Regions from separate parts of the Luteitalea sp. TBR-22 genome, predicted to be linked through region 1. Evidence: riboswitches for the same ligand, from Rfam matches in the RefSeq annotation. Region 1 holds a riboswitch; each other region holds the start of a gene.
The links. A riboswitch is a leader RNA that binds a small molecule or an ion and turns the genes downstream of it on or off. The one in region 1 is predicted to bind S-adenosylmethionine.
Positions count from the first base shown of each region.

Region 2: linked by a shared signal. The riboswitch ahead of TBR22_RS25965 (hypothetical protein) and the one ahead of TBR22_RS09440 (hypothetical protein) in region 1 are both predicted to bind S-adenosylmethionine.
Region 3: linked by a shared signal. The riboswitch ahead of TBR22_RS17445 (hypothetical protein) and the one ahead of TBR22_RS09440 (hypothetical protein) in region 1 are both predicted to bind S-adenosylmethionine.

Region 1 is NZ_AP024452.1:2,302,843-2,306,111, reverse strand. It holds gene TBR22_RS09450 (type I restriction endonuclease subunit R) at 1-506, shown strand, start outside; gene TBR22_RS09445 (VRR-NUC domain-containing protein) at 503-1,168, shown strand; SAM-I-IV-variant riboswitch at 1,228-1,364, shown strand; gene TBR22_RS09440 (hypothetical protein) at 1,572-2,003, shown strand; gene TBR22_RS09435 (BACON domain-containing protein) at 2,104-3,269, opposite strand, start outside.
Region 2 is NZ_AP024452.1:6,303,272-6,306,540, reverse strand. It holds gene TBR22_RS25975 (porin) at 1-583, shown strand, start outside; gene TBR22_RS25970 (hypothetical protein) at 716-1,207, shown strand; SAM-I-IV-variant riboswitch at 1,391-1,517, shown strand; gene TBR22_RS25965 (hypothetical protein) at 1,571-1,807, shown strand; gene TBR22_RS25960 (hypothetical protein) at 1,828-3,252, shown strand; gene TBR22_RS25955 (hypothetical protein) at 3,159-3,269, opposite strand, start outside.
Region 3 is NZ_AP024452.1:4,141,726-4,144,994, forward strand. It holds gene metK (methionine adenosyltransferase) at 1-950, opposite strand, end outside; gene TBR22_RS17445 (hypothetical protein) at 1,076-1,363, opposite strand; SAM-I-IV-variant riboswitch at 1,420-1,553, opposite strand; gene dut (dUTP diphosphatase) at 1,615-2,040, shown strand; gene TBR22_RS17455 (efflux RND transporter permease subunit) at 2,138-3,269, opposite strand, start outside.

The DNA.
Region 1 (3,269 bases):
AGAACGTTGCCGTGGAGCTACTGCGGAAGCTCCTGGCCGGGGAAATCAAGACGCGAGGCAAGCGCAACGTGGTGATGGGCCGCTCCTTCGCCGACATGCTGGAGGCGGCGATTCGTAAGTACCAGAACCGGGCCATCCACACCGCCGAAGTGATCGAGGAACTGATCCGCCTGGCCAAGGAGATGCGCGAGGCGACCGCGCGGGGAGAGCAGCTCGGGCTGAACGACGACGAGGTGGCGTTCTACGACGCCCTGGGCACGAGCGACAGCGCGGTGCAGGTGATGGGCGACGACGCGCTGAAGACCATCGCGCGGGAGCTGACCGACATCCTGCGGAAGAACGTCACCATCGACTGGACGCTGCGCGAGAACGTCCGCGCGAACCTCCGCGTGCTGGTGAAGCGGGTGCTCCGCAAGTACGGGTATCCCCCGGACAAGCAGGACGCGGCGGTGAAGACGGTGCTAGAGCAAGCCGAGACCCTCTCGGCGGAGTGGGTGACGGCATGACGGATGACAGGTGGACGCCGCCCTCGTGGCGCGATGAGGGGCCTGGTAGCGGACAGCACGACATCCCGCTGGTCGCGCATCCTTACTCAGAGTTGCAGACTCGGGAATTCTGGATCGCGTGCTGCACAGAGTGGCACGAGCGCGGGAGGACCGACGCCGAGATCCTGGGCGCCTGGAAGAGACTCGCAGACCCCGAAGAGCGGAAGTTCATCGTGCTTTGGGGAGACCAGCCCGAATACGGCTGGCCTGAAGCGACGGTCGCTATGGCCATGATCGACGAGGGCTTTACGTGCTGGACCGGCGTACAGTTCTTCCCCAGGAACGGAGGCATCGTCGGCTCCGAGCGTCAGGCACGCGTCACCGCCCAGGCGCTCGCCCTGTTCCATGACTCCGGCCATCGATTGCCGCCCGATTACTACCGACGCCTGAACGCGAAGCAGGAGATGCGCAACCCGGACCTCGTGTGCTTCAACCCAAAAACCCGCGAGTGGCGGTTCATCGAGTGCAAGCACAAGGACCGGATTGACCCGAAGCAGTTGAACGCACTCGCCTTCCTGCATGACCTCACCGGGGCGCGCGTGGAAGTGCGCCGTGTCGTTCGGCCGGGCGGCAAGGTGAAGAAGTCCGTTGCTGGGACGGGGCGCTATCGCCTGGCGCCATAGCCCTCTTCCGTTATGACAGCCTTACCCCTTGCGACCTTCCTGAGGGGCGCGTAGTCTCCCAATAGCATTCCGAGTGGAGTCGCGTCACCCGCGATTCCCGGCAACCTGGGACGGACAGCCCAAGGTGCCTGCTTCGCCAGCAACACGGCGAAGCGATGTGGCGGCGCTCCTAGCGCCTGCAACGAAACGGTCCGTGCGCGATGGACTCGCGTACTCCGGGATGCCTCAGGCACTGCGGTGCCAGAAGGGCGAGTCCCAGCAGTTCTAGGTTCCCATCAGTCACAGTTCAACACTCTTGCCGCCCCGCGGATGTCGTCGTGCGCCCACTCGGCAGCAGACGCGGATTCGCGAGGTCAAACACCGGCATTCGATGGAGTGCCGCTCGAAAGAGGGGGTAAGGACCATGGCAACCAACCGTCTAGGGGGTGAGTTCGAGAGCGCGATTCGAGCGATGCGCGTGCTGCGGAAACAGAAGCTCCAGGAGGTCTCGCAGATCGAGCAGAACATTGCCAACTTCGAGGGAATGCTCCAGGGGATGCCTGAGGTGCAGGCCAAGCTCGCGGCCCTAGGGAATACCGATAACCGCTATGAGGGCATGAGCATCCCCAAGGCGGCGGCCCAGTTTCTGCTCGAAGCCAAAGGAGAACCGGCCACGACCAAGGAGATCGCAGCGGCACTGCTCAGCGGCGGGATTCAGACTGGGAGCAAGAACTTCGACGCGACCTTCTATACGCTTTTGCGGGAGAGCACGCGGCCGAGGTTCCGGCGCACACCCGATGGCCGCGGCTGGTGGCTGAAGGACTCGGACCTGCCAAACGGGAACTGGGGGGCTTGAGGGAACGCCACCTCCGCCCCCCAAGACCCGCAGCAAGCCTCACTAAGCCAAGGGTGCGTAGGGGAGGCCGAGCGCAGCCACTCGGCCTCCTCAACTCGCCTCACCGCAGCCGGGTCGCGATTGCGTTGGTGCCGGCAGCTAGCGGCACTCCTTCTGCATCCGAGTACATGGCCCGCTCGACCACGATCTGGGGCACCGTCGCACCTTCCGTTGCGCCGAGCGCCTCTACTATGACTCCGAACCGCTTCCCTTCGACCTGTGTACCAAAGTCCGGGCCTATCGCGGCGTTCATGCGTGACTGCGGCAGCAGGGGATAAATCTTCTCCAGTTTTTGGCCGTTCTCAAAGCAGAGCGTCACCTTCGCCCTGCCGGCGTACGATGACGTGTTGGCCACAAGCACGTAGGTCTGAGTATTCCTCAGTCCTCCTACTTCCCCTTCAGCCAACGCCCAGGCGATGCCGGTTTCAATCGCGCCGCTCGAGTTGTGAGCCTCGTGCCATGTATTGCCGTCGCCGGGCCACCACATCGCCCTTTCGACAACCAGTCCGACGCCGTTGGTGGACTCCACGGTCGTCGAGAGCGCGACATTCTCCAACGGGTAGCCTGGTACTCCGGGGATCGTGTCGTAGTCGACCCAAATCCCTGAACGCGAATTGGCGGGCGCCGTCATCGTCTTCGCGTACGTCGTGCCGTTCGCAAGCAGGTATGTGACTCGCACGTCCGCCGCCGTGTCAGACGGATTCGCGATCAACACGAACTGATCGAAGAAGGGCCCGGTGTTGCCCTCTGCCAGGAACCACCGGATTGCTGGCGTAGTCACGCCCATGCTCTCGTGCCCGGCGTTGAACGTCCGCCCCTGGTTGGAACGGTACATGGCTCGCTCGACGATGATCGGAGTGCCGTCCTGAGTCTCGATGACGGCACTCACCTCTTCTGCCGCGAGGGCCCGGCCCAGTCCGGGGAACTCCTCCACATTCACCCAGATGTTCGTCCTGGAGAGCGCCGGCAACAGGTACACCTTTTCCAACGGCGGCCCGGAACCCCGCAGGTAGCGCACCCTGGCCGTTGTTGCGGTATTTCCTGGGTTCTGCAGCAGGTAGAACAGCGAAAAACCGCTATGGGTGGCGCCCTCGGCCAGGTACCAGGTACGAGACGGGTTTGCCGTGGCCGTCTCCGCGTGGGATCCGTATCCACCGCCCCATGACATCGTTCGATCCACCACGAGCGGTACCGTCGAACGCACCTGTGTCGAGAACTCCGCCGATT
Region 2 (3,269 bases), 2.5 Mb from region 1:
GTGGCTCGCCCGGTACGAGTGGCCGTACGCAGGACGCGAGGTCGATCTCGAGCAGGGCGACGTGGGCCGATCGCCCGACCTGCGCGTGGCGATCGGCGGCACCGCGGCCCGCACCGAGAGTGCCTACGCGTTCTATGCAGGTTCGGGCGTCGGCGTGTCGCTGCCGGTGCTCCCGCCAGGACCCGGCGATCGATTCCGCACCCGACAGTACGCGCTCGATGGCGTGGTCAGGTGGCGAGGCCTGTCGCTGCAGGGCGAACTGCACCGCAAGGTGGTGACGCGCACCGTGTCGGGCGACACGCGCGTGCTTGTCGGCGGATACGGGCAGGGCGGCGTGATGGCCTCGACGATCTGGGCGCGGCTGCCGCGACCGCTGGAGTTCGCGACGCGCGTCGCGATCGTCGATCCGGACGCGGCCCTCGACGCCGATCACCAGGAGGAGCGCCTCATGGGCGCCAACTGGTTCCTGCGCGGGCATCGCGTGAAGATCAGCGCCGACGTGGGTCGACTCCGCTTCACGACGCCGACCGGTTCGCGCGACACCGCGCTTCGCACGCGCGTGCAATGGGAGATGACGTTCTGATTTTCGCGTTGCAGCATCGGCGAAAGGGTTTATCCTTCAGCGCAGTTCCTACAGATCTCCTTCCGCGGGACCGACACTGCGAGCAAGGACCGATTAGCCCGTATCGACGGGCGCATGTGCATGGGAGGCACGATGAGCGACGTGAACGAGACGATCGACGCCGGGACGACGCCGGCCCCCGAGGCGACGCCGGCCCCCGAGGCCGCGCCCGCCGCCCCGGTCGCGGCTGCTGCCCCGAAGGGCCGCAAGAAGTCCGCGCGCAAGTCGGCGAAGAAGGCCGGCGTCAAGAAGGCGGCAAGGAAGGCCGCCCCGAAGAAGGCCGCCAAGAAGGCTGCCGCGAAGAAGTCGAGTCGCGCCGGCAAGGCCGCCAGGAAGTCCGCCAGCAAGGCCGCGAAGAAGTCCTCCCGGAAGGCTGCGAAGAAGGCGCCCGCCAGGAAGGCCGTCAAGGCGACGCGCAAGGCCGCCAAGGCCCGTTCGACGAAGAAGGCCGCGCCGAAGGCTGCCGCGAAGAAGTCGGCAGGGAAGAAGACGGCGTCGAGGGCCGCGGCCCGCAAGACGTCGTCCAGGAAGGCCACCGCGGGCCGCAAGGCCGCGCGCAAGGGCAAGGCGACCAAGCGCCGCTAGCGCGCGCCACGTCGACGTGGGTCCGTGCCGCCGCTCCCGGCGCGCGGACCCACTGTCCCTTCCTCCCTCCCCCTTTCCGCGATCCGCGATCCGCGTTCCCCATCCGCGCGCCGTCCTCCGTCATAGCGCGCCGCATGACACCCGAATCGCTTGGCACGTCGCCCGACGGGTGGCACCATCCTCCTCGTACATCCGGAGTGGCGCGGTGACGCGCCCGGCAACCCCGGCAGACACGCCAGGGTGCCCCGATGCCCGCACGACAGGCATCGATGTGGCGACAGCAGGAGCTGTCGCAAGAACGTGTTCCGTGCCTCACCGGCATGACGCGCCTCCGGACAGGTCGTTGTTCACGAGGAGTCCGTCATGTGCCTTGATCCCCGCCCGGAACGCACCCCCCGCTTTGCTCGCGCCAGCCGTCGCCCGCTCCAGTCACACTCGCCGTTGCACGCTGCCGTGCCGCGACTCGCGCACGCGACGCTGCCGGTGACGGTGGCCGCGCCGATCGTGCGACCGCCCGCGCTGTGGGCCCTCGACACCCTGGCTGGCGATGACGATCTCGTGGCGCGCGGCTGGGTGGTCCTGAGCAGGACTGGACAGTAGAAGCCGACAGAAAGCTCTGCTTGCGCAAGCGCGCCGCGCTGGGTCACCCTGCCTCGGTGCGGCAGTTGTCGCGACCCTGGCTCGTCGTCGGTGCGGTGGGACTCAGCCTCACGCTTCAGCTGTCGGACGGCTTCTACCATCCGCCGGCGCTGGCGTGGCTGGGGCTCGCGCTCGTGGCGACGCTGCTGGGCGTGTCGGGGATCACCTGGCCGTGGAGCACCGACGACGAACTTGACGGGGCGGTGACGAGCGCCCTGCTCACGGTGGGCGTGCTGGTCAGCGCTGTCGCGCTGGTGAGCGCGCCGCTGGCGCGCTACATGGCCGACCCCCGGCCGTGGGCGCACCCGACACTGCTCATCGCGGTGGCCGTCGCCCTGGTGACGGCGCTGACCGTGCGCGCCACGCACGGGCGCGCCGCGCGCCGTCTGGCTGCCGCGGTGCTGATGGCTGTCGGCTTGTGGGTCGGCGCCTGGACCGTTCGCGAATCGCCAGAACCGCACATCGACGTCATCCCGGTGCACCAGGACGCGTTTGCCGCAGTGGCGCGCGGACACAGCCCGTACGGCATCACCTTCGCCAACATCTACGACGAGAAGTCGCCCTTCTACGCCAGGGAGATGCGCGACGGGCAGCGCGTGCTCTTCGGGTTTCCGTACCCGCCGCTGAGCCTGGCGCTCGCCTGGCCGGGATACGCCGTGCTCGGCGACCTGCGCTACAGCGAGGTGCTGGCGATGGCAATCACGCTCGCCCTGATCGTGAGCCTCGGCACCGAGCCGGCGCTGCTCGCCGCGGCCGCGCTCCTGCTCGCGCCCCGCCTCGTGTTCCACCTCGAGCAGGGCTGGACCGAGCCGTTCCCGATCGTGCTGCTCGCGCTCACGGTGGTCACCGCGCGTCGCTGGCCGAGCAGGGCATGGCTGCCGCTCGGGTTGCTCGTCGCCTCCAAGCAGCACATGGTGCTCGCCCTGGCGTTCGCGCCGTTTCTTGTCGATCGATCCGCGCCGGCGACGACGACGGCCTCTCCGTGGCGTTTCATGGCGAAGGCCGTGCTCGTGGCCGCCGCGGTGACGCTGCCGCTCGCGCTGCTCGACGTCGACGCCTTCATCAGGTCGGCAGTGCTGCTGCAATTGCGCGAGCCCTTCAGGCTCGACTCGCTCAGCTTCACGCGTCAGTTGCTGTTGTGGGGTGTGCCCCTCGACAAGCAGGGCGCTATGGCCGTGTCGCTCGGCGCGGGCCTGCTCGGCCTCGGCCTGTCGTGGTGGCGTGCTCCTCGCACCCCGGCCGGGTTCGCGGCCGCGCTCGGCACGACGTGCTTCCTCCTCACCGCCTTCGGCAAGAAGGCCTTCCTCAACTACTACTTCCTCGTCGTCGCGTGCCTGCTGATCGCCGTGGCCGCAGACGACGGAAGGAAGGGCAGGAGCGCCTCGGCGCCGATCCTTCCCCAGTAGTTCGCGTACAGGTCCTC
Region 3 (3,269 bases), 1.8 Mb from region 1:
GTGTCGACCAGGAGCGAGGTCGGCTCGGCGACGCCGATGGCGTAGGAGAACTGCACCTCGCAGCGCTGCGCCAGACCGGCCTTGACGACCTCGCGGGCCACGTAGCGGCCGAAGTACGCCGCGCTGCGGTCCACCTTGGAGGGGTCCTTGCCGGAGAACGCGCCGCCGCCGTGGCGCGCCGCGCCGCCGTACGAGTCGACGATGATCTTGCGGCCCGTCACGCCGGCATCGGCCGATGGCCCGCCGTGCGCGAAGCTCCCGGACGGGTTGACGAGGAAGAGGTCGGCCTTCGGGCACCACTCGCCGAGGACGCGCGGGGCGAGATCCTCGATCACGTAGGCCCGGATCTCGGCCTGGTCCTTGCCCTCGGTGTGCTGCGTGGACACCACCACGCGCTCGATCGCCACCGGCTTGCCGTTCTCGTAGCGCACCGACACCTGGCTCTTGGCGTCGGGACGGAGGAACGCGTACGCGCCGGCCTTGCGACGGTCGTCGGCCAGGCCCTTGGTGAGCCGGTGCGAGAGCAGCAGCGGCAGCGGCATCAGCTCGGGGCTCTCGTTGGTGGCGTAGCCGAACATCAGGCCCTGATCGCCGGCGCCCTGCTCCTCGGCCTTCGCCTTGTCGACGACGCTGGCGTTGATCTCCTTGGACTGCGCGGTGATCTTCTCGATCACGGTGACGCCGTCGGCGTTGAACACCTCGCTCGGCCAGTCGTAGCCGATCTCGCGGATGGCCTGCCGGGCGATCTTCGTGTAGTCGAGGCCCGTGGCGCCGGTCGTGATTTCGCCGGCGAGCACGACGAGGTCTTCCTTGACGAGCGTCTCGCACGCCACCTTGGACGTGGGGTCTTGCGCGAGACAGGCATCGAGGACCGAGTCGGAGACGTAGTCGGCGACCTTGTCCGGGTGGCCCTCGGACACCGACTCCGAGGTGAGAACGAAACGGGACATGCGGGGCTAATCCTTCAGGTGCTGCGAAAGTTGTGGGCCGGAGCTTCGCCGTGCCAGCCGTTCACGTTGTCCACCGACGCGCGCACGATCGGGCACGCGGGCGGCGGCGAGATGACGCGCCGGGCTCAGCTCACGCGGCGCAGCACGCCCTCGGAGCTCACGCTGGCCAGGATCTCGTCCCGGCGCACGCGCGCCTCGGTCAAGTCGTCCGTCTTGAGCGAGTGACGAATCCGCTCCTGACGCCAGCCGTCAATGATAACCGTATACGCGATCCACCAGAACCGTCCGTTGCGCCAGAGGTGGTGGTTCTCCCCCAGGCGCTGGAAGCGACGGTCTTCCGGCGAGAGGGCGACCTGCAGCGACGGACGACGGAGCGCCGGCGTCGATTCGGTGTGGGTGGCGGAAGGGATCATGGTGTCTTCTCCTGAGTTACCAAGTGAAGACACCCGGAGGCTGCGGGTTGCCCCGCCGGACACTTTGTAGTTGTTCGTCTCGAACCGCATCGCCTCGGACGCCCTTGCGGGCCGCCCGGGCTGGCACCTTGGGATGTCCGCCCCAGGTTGCCGGGCCCGCGCCTGCTGCGGGCCGCTCCGGATGTCGAGGAAGACGATACCATCACATGTGGAGATACACAATCGTGGATTTAACGAATGATTCCATAACGGTGGGCGTCCGCCGGCTCGGGGACGTCCCCGAGCCCCGTTACCAGACCGTCGGCGCCGCCGCGATGGATCTGGCCGCCGCCACCGATATGACCGTCGGGCCGGGCCAACTCGCCCTGGTGCCCACCGGCCTGGTGTTCGCCGTGCCGCCCGGCCACTTCCTGGCCATCGTGGCGCGCAGTTCCCTGCCCAGGCGAGGCCTGATCGTCGCCAACGGCCTCGGCGTGCTCGACAGCGACTATCGCGGACCGGCCGACGAGGCGCGGGTGCTGGTCCTCAACTACACGCAGGCGCCGGTCGCCATCGCCAGGGGCGACCGCATCGCCCAGGCCTTCGTGCTGCGCGTGCCGCGCGTGGAGTTCGTGCCCCTCGTCCACGAGGCGGACGAGGGGTCGAGGGGGGGATTCGGGTCGACGGGAGAGAAATAGGCTCAGGGCTAGGGCTCAGGGCTCAGGGCTCAGAAAGCACACTGAACTGTTCTGGATGATCTCTGAGCCTTGAGCCTTGCGCCGTGAGCCGTCCTGCCTACGAGCCCGCCCGCGTCGCCGCCGGTTCCGGCAATTCGATGTGCTCGCTCGCCGGGCCATGGCTGCGCGCCTTGCTCGGGCGGCGGAACAGGCCGAACGCCCAGTCGCGGAAGCCGGCCATGATGTCGTAGATCGTCGGGATGACGAGCAGCGTGAGCACCGTCGACGTGATGACGCCGCCGATGACGGCGCGGCCGAGCGGGGCGCGGAAGTCCGCGCCTTCACCGTGGCCGATGGCGACCGGGATCATCCCGGCGACCAGCGCGAAACTGGTCATGAGGATCGGCCGCAACCGGACACGGCCGGCCTCGATCAGCGCTTCGCGTCGTTCCATCCCCTGCTCCATCGAGTACTTCGCGAAGTCGATCAGCAGGATGGCGTTCTTGGCCACGATGCCCATCAGCAGGATGACCCCGATCATGCTCATCAGGTTCAGCGTCGTGTTGGTGAACAGCATGGCGAGCATGACGCCGATCAGCGACAGCGGCAGCGACACCATGATCGCCAGCGGGTCGAGGAACGACCCGAACTGCAGCACGAGCACGAAGTACATCAGCAGGATGGCCAGCGCCAGCGCCGCGAGGATGCCGCCGAAGACTTCTGCCTGGTCGGCCGACTCGCCACCCGTCGAGAGTTCGTAGCCCGGCGGCAACGTGACCTTCTGGTTGACCCGCGCCGTGACGTCGCTGAGCACGGAGTTGAACGACCGCCCTTCCGTGTTCGCCTCGATCTTGATCACCCGATCCCGGTTCAGGTGATCGATGCGGGCCGGGCCGATGTTCTGCGTGAGCCGGGCCACCTGCCCCAGCGGGATCAGCACCGGCCCCTGCGGCCCCATCACGCCGATCGGCAGCTGGTTCAGGTCGCGGATGTTCTGCCGCGACTCCGGCGCGAGGCGCACGTAGACGTCGCGCGTCTCGCCGCTCGGATCGATCCAGTCGCCCGTGTCGATGCCGGCGAAGGCCGGGCGCAGGGCCTGCGCCACCTGCCCGACCGTGATGCCCATCGAGCCTGCCAGGCCGCGATCGATCAGCACGTCCACTTCGGGCTTGCGACCCTTGGTGGAGAGGCCGACGTCGACCGCGCCGGGCACCTGGCGCACCTCGTCGCGAATGCGCTCGGCCAGCACC